3 regions of the Streptomyces sp. NPDC051018 genome follow, and region 3 is predicted to be linked to each of the others. Evidence: riboswitches for the same ligand, from Rfam matches in the RefSeq annotation. Region 3 holds a riboswitch; each other region holds the start of a gene.
What was found. Region 3 has a riboswitch for cobalamin ahead of metE (5-methyltetrahydropteroyltriglutamate--homocysteine S-methyltransferase). Riboswitches for the same ligand answer to the same signal wherever they lie in the genome.

Region 1: another riboswitch for cobalamin. It lies ahead of ACIBCM_RS03665 (cobalamin biosynthesis protein); the one in region 3 lies ahead of metE (5-methyltetrahydropteroyltriglutamate--homocysteine S-methyltransferase).
Region 2: another riboswitch for cobalamin. It lies ahead of ACIBCM_RS01010 (prenyltransferase/squalene oxidase repeat-containing protein); the one in region 3 lies ahead of metE (5-methyltetrahydropteroyltriglutamate--homocysteine S-methyltransferase).

Annotation. Positions count from the first base shown of each region.
Region 1 covers NZ_JBITFN010000001.1:900,756-904,816, reverse strand. Annotated here, with positions in the region: gene ACIBCM_RS03675 (anion permease) at 210-1,430, shown strand; gene ACIBCM_RS03670 (hypothetical protein) at 1,443-1,667, shown strand; cobalamin riboswitch at 1,811-1,950, shown strand; gene ACIBCM_RS03665 (cobalamin biosynthesis protein) at 2,130-3,116, shown strand; gene ACIBCM_RS03660 (cobyric acid synthase) at 3,113-4,061, shown strand, end outside.
Region 2 covers NZ_JBITFN010000001.1:254,570-258,630, reverse strand. Annotated here, with positions in the region: gene ACIBCM_RS01015 (MBL fold metallo-hydrolase) at 1-625, shown strand, start outside; cobalamin riboswitch at 1,974-2,099, shown strand; gene ACIBCM_RS01010 (prenyltransferase/squalene oxidase repeat-containing protein) at 2,208-3,458, shown strand; gene ACIBCM_RS01005 (SCO2322 family protein) at 3,710-4,061, shown strand, end outside.
Region 3 covers NZ_JBITFN010000026.1:84,656-88,716, forward strand. Annotated here, with positions in the region: gene metE (5-methyltetrahydropteroyltriglutamate--homocysteine S-methyltransferase) at 1-2,095, opposite strand, end outside; cobalamin riboswitch at 2,257-2,457, opposite strand; gene ACIBCM_RS31395 (sulfotransferase) at 2,960-3,985, shown strand.

The DNA of each region.
Region 1 (4,061 bases), on a different contig from region 3:
GCGCGGTGATGCATATCACCATAAAATCCCTCGAAAGCCACTTCCTGTCCGCCTCGAACGGCCGCAACCGGAATCCCGGCCCGGGGGAAGCGGAAGCGGAAGGATAAGAACCGGTTGGAGACACCCCGAGTCCGGCCCCAGTTCACCTTCCGTTCACCCAGGTTACCTACGTTCGGCGAGCCACTGACCTCCAAAGATTGCCTGGGTAAATGGAACACATCACGCTGCTGCTCACGATCGTAATCGTGACAGCTCTCGTGTTCGATTTCACGAACGGTTTCCACGACACCGCCAACGCGATGGCGACGACCATCTCGACCGGCGCAATGAAGCCCAAGACCGCGGTGGCCATGTCCGCCGTGCTCAACCTCGTCGGCGCGTTCCTGTCGGTGGAGGTCGCGAAGACGATCTCCAGCGGCATCGTCAACGAGTCAGGCATCACCCCCGAAGTCATCTTCGCGGCGCTCGTCGGCGCCATCCTCTGGAATCTGGCCACCTGGCTGATAGGCCTGCCGTCCAGCAGCTCGCACGCCCTGATGGGCGGACTGATCGGTGCGACCATCGCCTCGGTCGGCATGAGCGGCGTCAACGGCGGCACGGTCGTCACCAAGGTCCTGATTCCCGCCGTCGCCGCGCCGCTGGTCGCCGGCATCGGCGCGTTCTTCGCCGCCAGGCTGACGTACCGCATCGGACGCAAGGCGGACGGCAAGGGCACGGAGAAGGGCTACCGGGCGGGTCAGATCGCCTCGGCCGGTCTGGTCTCGCTGGCCCATGGCACCAACGACGCCCAGAAGACGATGGGAATCATCACGCTGGCCCTGGTCGCCGGCGATGTGCTCTCCCCCGGCTCCAACCCCCCGATGTGGGTCATCGTCTCCGCGGGCGTCGCGATCGCGCTCGGCACCTACCTCGGTGGCTGGCGCATCATCCGCACCATGGGCAAGGGTCTGACCGACCTCCAGCCGCAGCAGGGCTTCGCCGCCCAGACCAGCGCGGCCAGTGTCATCCTCGCCTCCTCGAACCTCGGCTTCTCCCTCTCCACCACGCACTCCTGCTCCGGTGCCGTCATGGGTGCCGGCCTCGGCCGCAAGGGCGGGGTGGTCCGCTGGTCCACCGCCACCCGGATGTTCGTGGCCTGGGGTCTGACGCTGCCGGCCGCCGCACTGGTGGCCGCGGGCTCCGAGTTCGTGACCAAGCAGGGTGACTGGGGAGTGGCGGCCGTCGCCGTCTTCCTGATCGCCTCCTGTGCCGCGATCTGGCTGGTCTCGCGCCGCCAGGTCGTCGACCACACGAACGTGAACGACGTCGAGCACGGCGAGCCCGTGGGCGCCGTCAACGCCGCCCTCGCCCAGGACGACCTCAAGACCACCATCCCGTCCCCCGCTCCCTCGGCCCCCGAAGCGGGTCCGGCGAGCCGGGCCGCGGTGTAAGGACAGATCAGCATGAAAATCGACTGGGAAGCCCTCGGCTCCGTCTTCGGCGTGAGCCTCGTGTCGACCGTGGTGGTGGTGGGTCTCTTCGCCGTCGGCGTGGTCGCGCTCAGCAAGCAGGAGTCGGCGGCAGGCGGAGGCGGTGGCTCCGCGGCCCTCGCCCGTACCGGCGCGTACGCCTGCTTCGCGCTCTGCACGGCGGCCGTGGCGTACGGGATCTATCTGATCGTCACCTGACGGCCGCGGCCGTCGGGACTCACGTCCGCGCCTCACCCGTTTCCGTCGAAGGGCCGGGCACCCGATGGGGGTGCCCGGCCCTCCGGCTGTCCGGATGTGGGGCTCAGCACACTGCCCCTCCGCAGGTCAAAGGCAGGTTGACGGGTGTTCTCGGAGCGTGGTGGACTTCCTTGGCCATCACGACGGAGGCAGAGGAAGCCGGTGCGAATCCGGCGCGGTCCCGCCACTGTGACCGGGAATGACTCCCGGGAGCCAGGAACTCTCACCGTCGGACTCGTCGAACCAGGGCGCGGACACCCTGAGTGAGGACATTTCGCCATGCGCGGCTGCGGTTCAGCTCCTGCCCTGAATGCACTGAATGCCCCGAACGCACTGGGAGCGCCCGGAGCTCCGAAGGGGCTGAAGGCGCCCGGCACGGCACCGGGTTCACCGTTCCCCCGAGGCGGGGCAACGGCCTGACCCATGCGTGCCGACCGAGTATTCGCGTACGGCGCCGCTCTCGGCCTCACCGGCGATCTGCTGCTCGGCGATCCCCGCCGGGGGCACCCCGTCGCCGCGTTCGGGCGGGCCGCGGGCGCCGTCGAGCGTGTCCTGTGGCGCGACCACCGCGGCTGGGGCGCGCTGCACACCGCCGTGTGCGCCGGAGGCGCCGCTTCCGGTGCCGCGCTCCTCGCCCGGGGGGCGCGCCGGAGCCCCGCCGCCTCCCTGGCCCTGACCGCCGCCGCCACCTGGACCGTCGTCGGGGGTACCTCGCTGGGGCGGGAGGCCCGTGCCGTCGGGCGGGCGCTCGCCGCGGGCGACACGGCGGCGGCCCGTGAGCGGCTGCCGCATCTGTGCGGACGTGATCCGCACGCCCTGGACGAGCAGCAGATCGCGCGCGCGGTCGTCGAGTCCGTCGCCGAGAACACCTCCGACGCCGTCGTGGGGGCGCTGGTGTGGGGCGCGCTGGCCGGAGTTCCCGGGCTGGCGGGGTTCCGCGCGGTCAACACCCTGGACGCGATGGTGGGTCACACCTCCCCCCGCTACCGGCGGTTCGGCTGGGCCTCGGCCCGCCTCGACGACCTCGCCGGCTGGCCGGGGGCCCGGCTCACGGCCGCGCTGGCCGTGCTCGCGGGCGGCGGCGCGCCCGGAGCCGTACGGGCCTGGCGGTCCGATGCCCACCGGCATCCGAGCCCCAACGCGGGCCCCGTCGAGGCGGCGTTCGCGGGAGCCCTCGGAGTACGGCTCGGCGGCACCCTCTCGTACGGCGGCCGGGTCGAGCACCGGCCCGTGCTCAACGGCGGGGGACGCGCGGTGGGGATCGGCGACATCGAACGGGCCGTCCGGCTGTCGCGCCGGGTCGGGCTGCTCGCGCTCGGCGCCTGTGTCGCCGCACGGCCGGTGTTCCGCCGGGCGGCGGGTACGGCGGGCGCCGCGGCGAACCGGCTGCGCCGGGGAGGCGCCCGATGACCGGCCGCAGGCGCGGGGGCGGGCTCCTCGTCGCCGGGACCACCTCGGACGCGGGCAAGAGTGTCGTCACCGCCGGGATCTGCCGCTGGCTCGTGCGGCAGGGGGTGCGGACCGCTCCCTTCAAGGGGCAGAACATGTCCCTGAACTCGTTCGTGACCCGTGACGGCGCGGAGATCGGCCGCGCTCAGGCCATGCAGGCGCAGGCCGCCCGCGTCGAGCCGACCGCGCTGATGAACCCCGTCCTCCTCAAGCCCGGCGGTGACCGGAGCAGCCAGGTGGTCCTGATGGGCAGGCCCGTCGGCGAGATGAGCGCGCGCGGCTACCACGGCGGCCGTCAGGAGGCGCTGCTCGGGACCGTCGTGGAGTGCCTGGAGGAGCTGCGGAGCACGTACGACGCCGTGATCTGCGAGGGTGCGGGCAGCCCGGCCGAGATCAATCTGCGGCGCACGGACATCGTCAACATGGGTGTCGCCCGGGCGGGCCGGCTGCCGGTGCTCGTCGTCGGGGACATCGACCGCGGCGGGGTCTTCGCCTCCTTCTTCGGCACCACCGCGCTGCTGAGCGCCGAGGACCAGGGGCTGGTCGCGGGCTATCTGGTCAACAAGTTCCGCGGGGACGTCTCGCTGCTGGAGCCGGGGCTCGACATGCTGCGCCGGCTCACCGGACGGCGGACGTACGGGGTTCTGCCGTACGCGTCCGGGCTCGGCATCGACGAGGAGGACGGGCTGCGCGTGTCCCTGCGCGGAACGGTCCGGGAGTCGGCCGTGACGCCGCCCGTCGGGGAGGAGGTCCTGCGGATCGCGGTGTGCGCGGTGCCGCTGATGTCCAACTTCACGGACGTGGACGCGCTGGCCGCCGAACCGGGTGTGGTGGTGCGGTTCGCCGACCGGCCCGAGGAGTTGGCCGACGCGGATCTGGTGATCGTGCCGGGAACGCGGGGCACGG
Region 2 (4,061 bases), on a different contig from region 3:
GGAGGCGCGTGCCTCGGGGCGGATGCGGACGCTGCCCGGGCTGCGCGCGGCCCTGCCCGACCGGGAGATCGTCCCCGGGGAACTGCTCGGCCTGGCGGGGCGCCGGCTCCGCGCGATCTGGACGCCGGGGCACACGCCCGGCCATGTGTGCCTGCATCTGGAGGAGGACCACCCCGCGAAGCTGCCCGGCCGCGGCAGGCTCTTCTCCGGCGACCATCTGCTGCCGGGGATCAGTCCGCACATCGGCCTCTACGAGGACCCCGCCGACGAGAGCGCCGCCGACCCCCTCGGCGACTATCTCGACTCCCTCGAACGCATCGGCCGCCTCGGTGCGGCGGAGGTGCTGCCCGCGCACCAGTACGCGTTCACCACGGCCGGGGAACGGGTCCGCGAGTTGCTGCGGCACCATCAGGAACGCCTCGACGGCCTGCTCGCCCTCCTGGCGGAGCCCCTCACGCCCTGGCAGCTCGCCGAGCGCATGGAGTGGAACCGCCCCTGGGAACTGATCCCCTACGACTCCCGCAATATCGCCGTCTCCGAGGCCGAGGCCCATATCCGCAGGCTGGTGAAACTGGGTTTGGCCGAGGCGCTTCAGGGGCGCCCGACGAGGTTTGTGGCCGTGTGAACGAAGCCGGCCACCTGGCGGGGCGGACGGGGCCTTGGCCCGCGGGCGCGGGTGGGCCCGGGTGGGCCCGGGGGCGGGTGAGCGTGCCGGTCCGGCGCGCGAGTGAGCGTGCTGATCCGTGAGCCCGGTCCGGCGCGCGAGTGAGCGTGCTGATCCGTGAGCCCGGTCCGGCGCGCGAGTGAGCGTGCTGATTCGTGAGCCCGGTCCGGCGCGCGAGTGAGCGTGCTGATTCGTGAGCCCGGTCCGGCGCTTCCGGGTCCTGCCCTGGGGGCGGGCGGGCCGGCCGCCCAGGGCCGCCGGGTGGCGCGGGCGGCGCCCGGCGGAACCCGTGCCGTCCGGGGTCCGGGGTTGCTTGCGGGGCTCTGCCCCGGACCCCGCGCCTCAATCGCCGGCGGGGCTGGTTTGTGCTGGCCCGGCGTTTGACGAGGGGTCCCGGGGCGGGTGCTTCCAGCCCGTCCGGCGGGGCTGGATTGTGCCGGGCCGGTGGTCGACGAAGGGACCTCGGGGCAGGTGCTTCCAACCCGCCCAGCAGCCGGATTGTGCCGGGCCCGGTGTTCGGCGAAGGGCCTCGGGCCGCGTGCTTCCCAACCGTCCAGCCCGGCTGGATTGTGCCAGCCCGGCCTTCGGCGAAGAGGCCTCGGGCCGCGTGTTTCCAGCTAGTCCGGCGGGGCTGGATTGTGCCGGGCCCGGCTTTTGACGAGGGGTCCCGGGGTGGGTGTTTCCAGCCTTTCCATCGCGGCTGCATTGTGCCGGGCCCGGCTTTTGACGAAGAGCCTCGGGCCGCGTGCTTCCCAACCGTCCAGCCCGGCTGGATTGTGCCAGCCCGGCCTTCGGCGAAGAGGCCCCAGGGCAGGTGCTTTGAGCGCGGCTGCATGGTGCCAGCCGGGTGTTCGACAAGAGGCCTCGGGCCGCGTGCTTCGCACCCGTCCAGCGGGGCTGGATTGTGCCGGCCCCGGTGGTCGACGAGGGATCTCGGGGTGGGTGCTTCCAGCCCGTCCAGCGAGGCTGGCTTGTGCCAGCCGGGTGTTCGACGAGGGGTCCCGGGGCGGGTGCTTCCCACCCCTCTGGCCCGACTGGATTGTGCCAGCCCGGCCTTCGACGAGGGGTCCCGGGGTGGGTGCTTCCAGCCCGTCCAGCCCGGCTGCATGGTGCCGGGCCCGGTGGTTGAGGACGGTCCCGGGGTTGGGGCCGGGTCGGTGTGCCCGGTGTGAGCCCCCGGAACTTGCGCGAAGGGAGCGGCCCAGCGCACAGGTCCCGGGCGTCCGAGGCCGGAGGAGCCCGGAACCGGCCGCTGGTGTGGGTGGGAGAGCCTGGCGGAACGCGCCCTCACCCACGGAAACACCGGCCGGTAGAGTGAGCGGGTCGTTTCACACCTGTACAGGGGGAAGCCGGTGCGAATCCGGCGCTGACCCGCAGCCGTGAGCCGCCCACCCGGCGGCGAGTCGGAATGCCCTGGACGGGGACGTGACCGGCTCGTGCCACCGGCAGCCGCCGGTGACCGGCACCGTCGAGGAATACGGTCCGGAGCCCTGGCGCCTGACCGTGCCCGTGCCCGGCCACCGCAGGGAAGGCACCGCCCGTCATGACCACCGCCCGCCGCCGCGCCGCCGTGCTCGCCGCATCCGCCGTGCTGACCGCGGCCGTCCTCCCCGCGTCCGTACCGGCCGCCTTCGCGGCGACGAGCCCCCCGCCGCCGGCCGCCACGCCGTCGGGTCTGTACGGGACGAGCGACCCGGCGTACGACGGCGTCTGGCGCCAGTCCCTGGCCCTGCTCGCGCAGGACACGGTCGGTGTGCTGCCCGCCGTGAAGGCGGTGGACTGGCTGGTCGGCCAGCAGTGCGACAGCGGCGCGTTCCCCTCGTACCGCGCGGACGTGACCGGTCCCTGCGACGCCAAGCTGCCGCTTGACTCCAATGCCACGGCCGCCGCGGTGCAGGCCCTCGCCGCGCTCGGCGGGCAGGACCCGGCGGTGAAGAAGTCGGTGGCCTGGCTGAAGTCCGTACAGAACACGGACGGCGGCTGGGGCTACAACCCGGGCGGGGCCAGCGACGCGAACTCCACCTCCGTCGTGATCGGCGCGCTCGCCGCGGCGGGCGAGAAGCCGGACGCCGTCGTGTCGAAGGGCGGGAAGTCGCCGTACGACGCCCTGCTGACCTTCGCGCGGCCCTGTGGCGGCAAGGACGGCGGCGCGTTCGTCTTCCAGCCGAAGCAGCCCGGTGTCGTCGCCGACTCCACCGCCGCCGCGGTGATCGGCGCGCACGGGAAGGGCCTGGTGGTGACGGCGGGCGCGAAGGACGCGGGTGGCGCCGCCTGCAAGCCCGCGACCACGGTCGAGGGCGCCGCCCACAACGGCGGCGCCTATCTCACGAGCGCCCTCGCCGCGACCGGCCATCTCAACGCGCCGCCGATGCCGGGCGCCGCCGACACCACCGCCAAGCCCGACGTCGGGAACACCGCCGACGCTGTCGTCGCCCTGGCCGCGCAGGGCCTGACCGAGCAGGCCGGCAAGCCCCTCGGCTGGCTGAAGCAGAACGCGGCGGCCTGGGCGAAGGAGTCCGGCCCGGCGGCGTACGCGCAGCTGATCTTCGCGGCCCATGCGACGGGCACGGACCCGAAGGACTTCGGCGGCACCGATCTGGTGGCGGCCCTGGGCGCGACGGGCCCGGCCCCGCGGACGGTCGTGACGGACACGGCACGGGAGAAGGAGCAGCGGGAGCAGGACGGGAAGAAGGACGACTCCGGGGTCGGTGTCTGGTGGATCGTCGGCGCGTTCTTCGCGGCGAGCGTCGGCGCGGGCATCCTGCTCAGCGGCCGCCGCAAGTCCCAGCCGTGACCCGCGCCCGGCGGTACGCACGGCTGCTTCCCCGGGCCGTGACCCGCGCCCGGCGGCGTACGCGGCTGCTCGCCCAGGCCCTGCCCCGCACCCGGCGGCACCCGCGACCGCTCCCCCGCACCCCCCGGCACTCACGCCCGCTCCCTCTGGGCCCGGCCCGCTCCCCGCGTCGCGCGCCGCTGCTCCCCCACGCCCCGGCCCGCACCCGGCGGCACCCGCGACCGCTCCCCCGCAGCCCCCGGTACTCACGTCTGCTCCCCCTGCTGCTCGTCCTCGGGGTCGGGCTGACCGTGCTGGGCGCGGGCCCGGCGCAGGCCGCGGGCTACCGCTACTGGTCGTTCTGGCAGGCCGACGGCACGACCTGGCGTTACGCCACCGAGGGCCCGGCCGTGGCCCGCCCGGCGGACGGTTCGGTGAACGGCTTCCGGTTCGCCGTCAGCGAGGACAGCTCCGACTCGGCCCGGCCCCGTACCGCCCCGGACTTCGGCGCGATCTGCGACGGTACGCCCCCGAAGGCCGGTCAGAAGCGCGTCGCCCTGGTCATCGACCCCGGCACCGCCGCCGACGCCCCCGCCGGGGAGACTCCGCCCGCGGCGCGGGGCG
Region 3 (4,061 bases):
GCGGATAGGCGTGGGCGGCGAGTTCACGGGCGATCTGCATATGGGACCGGGCCGCCTCCAGGCTGATGACATCGGCGTCGAGATCGTCGATGGCGTCGACGATGTCACCGAACTCCGCGTAGCACATATGAGTGTGGATCTGGGTGCCCGGGCGCGCGCCGCCGGTGCTGAGGCGGAAGGACTCGGTGGCCCAGGCGAGGTACCGGGCGCGGTCGGCGGTACGCAGCGGAAGGGTTTCCCGCAGGGCGGGCTCGTCGACCTGGACGACCGCGATGCCCGCCGCTTCGAGGTCGGTCACCTCGTCGCGGAGAGCGAGGGCGACCTGGCGGGCGGTGTCGCCCGGCGGCTGGTCGTCGCGGACGAAGGACCAGGCGAGCATGGTGACCGGGCCGGTGAGCATGCCCTTGACGGGCCGTCCGGTGAGCGACTGGGCGTAGGAGGTCCAGCGGACCGTCATCGGCTGCGGCCGGGAGATGTCACCCGCCAGGATCGGCGGGCGCACACAGCGGGTGCCGTACGACTGGACCCAGCCGTGCCGGGTGGCGACACAGCCCGTGAGCTGCTCGGCGAAGTACTGCACCATGTCGTTGCGTTCGGGTTCGCCGTGGACGAGGACGTCGATGCCCGCCTTCTCCTGGAAGGCGACGACCTCCCGGATCTCGTCCTTGATCCGCTCCTCGTATCCGGCGGTGTCGATGCGTCCGGCCCGCAGATCGGCGCGCGCGGTCCGCAGTCCGGCCGTCTGCGGGAAGGAGCCGATGGTGGTGGTCGGCAGGAGGGGCAGGCCGAGGCGGGCGCGCTGGGCGGCGGCCCGCTGGACATAGGACTCCGGGCGGCGGCCGTCGGCGGCGGTGACGGAGGCGGTACGGGCCCGGACGGCCGGGTCGGAGGTGAGGGCCGATTCCGCGCGGGAGGCCAGGGCGGCCCGGTTGGCGGCGAGTTCGGCGGCAATGGCGCCGGTTCCCTCACTCAGTCCGCGGGCGAGGGTGACGATCTCGCGGGCCTTCTGGCGGGCGAAGGACAGCCAGCGGGCGATCCCGGGGTCGATCTCCCGTTCGACCTCGGCGTCGAGCGGGACATGCAGGAGGGAACAGGAGGCGGAGACGTCGACCCGGTCCGCGAGCCCGAGGAGCGTGCCGAGGGTCGCGAGGGACTTCTCGTGCCGGTCGATCCAGATGTTGCGGCCGTTGACCACCCCCGCGACCAGGCGCTTGCCGGGCAGTCCGCCGGCGGCGGCCAGGTCGTCGAGATTGGCGGCCGCCCGTTCGGTGAAGTCGAGGGCCAGCCCGTCGACGGGGGCCTTGGCGAGAACGGGCAGGGCATCGCCGAGCCGGTCGAAGTACGAGGCGACCAGCAGTTTGGGCCGCTCGGAGAGGCCCCCGAGGTCCCGGTAGGCGCGGGCGGTGGCGTTCAGCTCGGCCGGGGTGCGGTCCTGGACGAGGGCGGGCTCGTCGAGCTGGACCCATGCGGCTCCCGCGGCCCGCAGATCGGCCAGGATCTCCGCGTACACGGGCAGCAGCCGGTCCAGCAGGGTGAGCGGTTCGAATCCGGCGGCGACGCCGGGGGCGGGCTTGGCCAGCAGGAGATAGGTCACGGGACCGACGAGAACCGGGCGGGCGGTGTGGCCGAGTGCGAGGGCTTCCTCCAGCTCGGCGACCTGCTTGGTGGCATCGGCGGTGAAGCGGGTGTCGGGGCCGAGTTCCGGGACGAGGTAGTGGTAGTTGGTGTCGAACCACTTGGTCATCTCCAGGGGCGCCACGTCCTCGGTGCCCCGCGCCATGGCGAAGTAGCCGTCGAGCGCGTCGGCCGAGAAGGCTTCGCGGTGCCGGGCCGGGACCGCGCCGACCATGACGCTGGTGTCCAGGACGTGGTCGTAGTACGAGAAGTCCCCGGTGGGCACCTCGTCGATGCCCGCGTCGGCCAGCTGCCGCCAGTTCGTCCTGCGCAGCGCGGTCGCGGTCTCCCGGAGGGCGGCGGCGGTGACGCGTCCCCTCCAGTAGCCCTCGACGGCCTTCTTCAGTTCCCGGTTCTGGCCCTGGCGGGGGTAGCCGTACACGGTGGACCGCGCTGTCGCGGCCGCGGGCTTGGCTGTCACGGAACTCTCCTTCGCGAGTGTGTCTCCGTATGTCCCGGGACGGCACGCGAACGCGAAGGCTGAGCGAATCCCGTGGACCGGATGCGCACCATGGGTGCGATCGTCCACCGGACAAGCACGCCGACCCGCCCACGAGGTCACCGGGATCTCCGCGCACGGTCGTCCGTACACGGGCAGCAGGCAGGTCTTCGGACTCGCGGGCACGTCTCGACGGGCGAAACACCTACTGGCCGTCGCTTCCCGGACCCGTCGTGGATCCAGTGCGTATGACGGCGGTCGTTCCCGCTCACCGCTGCGGGGCAGTCCCGGATTCCCACCGGGTTCCCTCTTGCGACGCGCCTGCCTGGCGGGCAGGGCGAACCGGCTGCGTCCGCCAGCCTAGTCCTGTGATCGGAAACGTTCACCGCTGTTCACCATCCGGACCTCGTCAGGAGACGGGAGACAGGAGGCGCGGGGGCGGGAGACGGCGGGCGGGAGTCACGTGACGGGGGACGGCGGGCCGAGGGAGCGGCCGGACGGGGACGCGCGGAGACTCGCGTTCCCCCTGCGCGCCGGGCGCCGCCCGGGGCACCCCCGGAACCCCGGGTGCCACTCGCGCTTGTGTACGGAGCCCTTCCCGGACCTCGCATCACCCGTACGGTCCTTTCCGTCCGGCTCCTGGACAACGGCGGGCTTCCCGGGGGCATCCTGGCCCTCCAGGGGGATCCCGGGACCGGGACCGCCGGGCCGGGTGGCGTCACCGGAAGGCACGGGTGGCCGGAGTGGAGCCGGGCCCGGTTCCCCGACGGCCGAGCGGTCGAGCGGTCGGCGGTCGGCGGTCGGCGGTCGGGAGGATCCTCACCGAGTCGTGCGAAGGAGAACAGTTTGCGGAGCCTGACCTTTGTCGTCGGTACGGGGCGCAGCGGATCGACCGCTCTGTCCCAGATCGTCAACCGGCATCCGGACGTCCTCAGCCTCAATGAGCTGCTGGCCTCGGTGGGCAGGGCGGGACTCCCGCCGGAACGGCTCGACGGCGGCCGGTTCTGGCAGTTACTCGCCCGGCCCAACCCGCTCTTCGACACCATGATCCGCAGCGGGCTCCCCCTGCCGGAGTTCCTGTATCCGCTGCGGCCCGGGCGGTTCTCGGCCGGGACCACGGGCATTCCCGCGCTCTGTCTGACGGTGCTCCCCCATCTGACCGACGCACCCGACGCGCTGTTCGACGACCTCGGGAACGAGGTCACCCGGTGGCCGATGCGGACCGCCGCCGGACACTACGAGGCACTCTTCGACACCCTGTGCACACGGTTCGGCCGCAGTGCCGTGGTCGAGCGCTCGGGATACTCCACCCACTGGGTCCCGCGGCTGCGTGCGGCCTTCCCCCGCGCGAAGTTCGTCCATCTCTTCCGGGACGGCCCCGACTGCGCCCTGTCGATGAGCCGCCATACGGGGTTCCGGCTGATCCTCCTCCTGAGGGAGATCATCGCCCGGACGGGGGTCGCCGATCCGGCCGCGCTGACCGAGGACGACGTGCGGTCGCTGCCCCCGGAACTGTCGGGACTGCTCGGGGACCCCATCGATCCCGCCCTGGTCCACGGCCGCGAGCTGCCGATCGGGGACTTCGGCGCCCTGTGGTCCCAGCTCGTCGTCGAGGGCGTGGAACTGCTCGGCGCGGTGCCCCCGGACCGGCGTACCACGCTCGCCTACGAGCACCTGCTCGACCGTCCCCGCGACGAGCTGGCCCGCCTCGCGGAGTTCATCGGCGTCGCACCCGACCCCGGGTGGCTGGACACCGGATGCGCCCTCCTCGACGGCACCCGCCGGGGAGCCTCCCGGCGGCTGTCGCCGGAGCACCTCGCCGTGCTGGAGGACCGGTGCGCCCCCGGAGCACGGGCACTCGCCCTCCAGTAGCACGAGTCCGCCGACGGCGCCCCTGCCCAGGTACGGTCCCGCGGAACCGGAACCGGAACCGGAACCGGAACCGGGC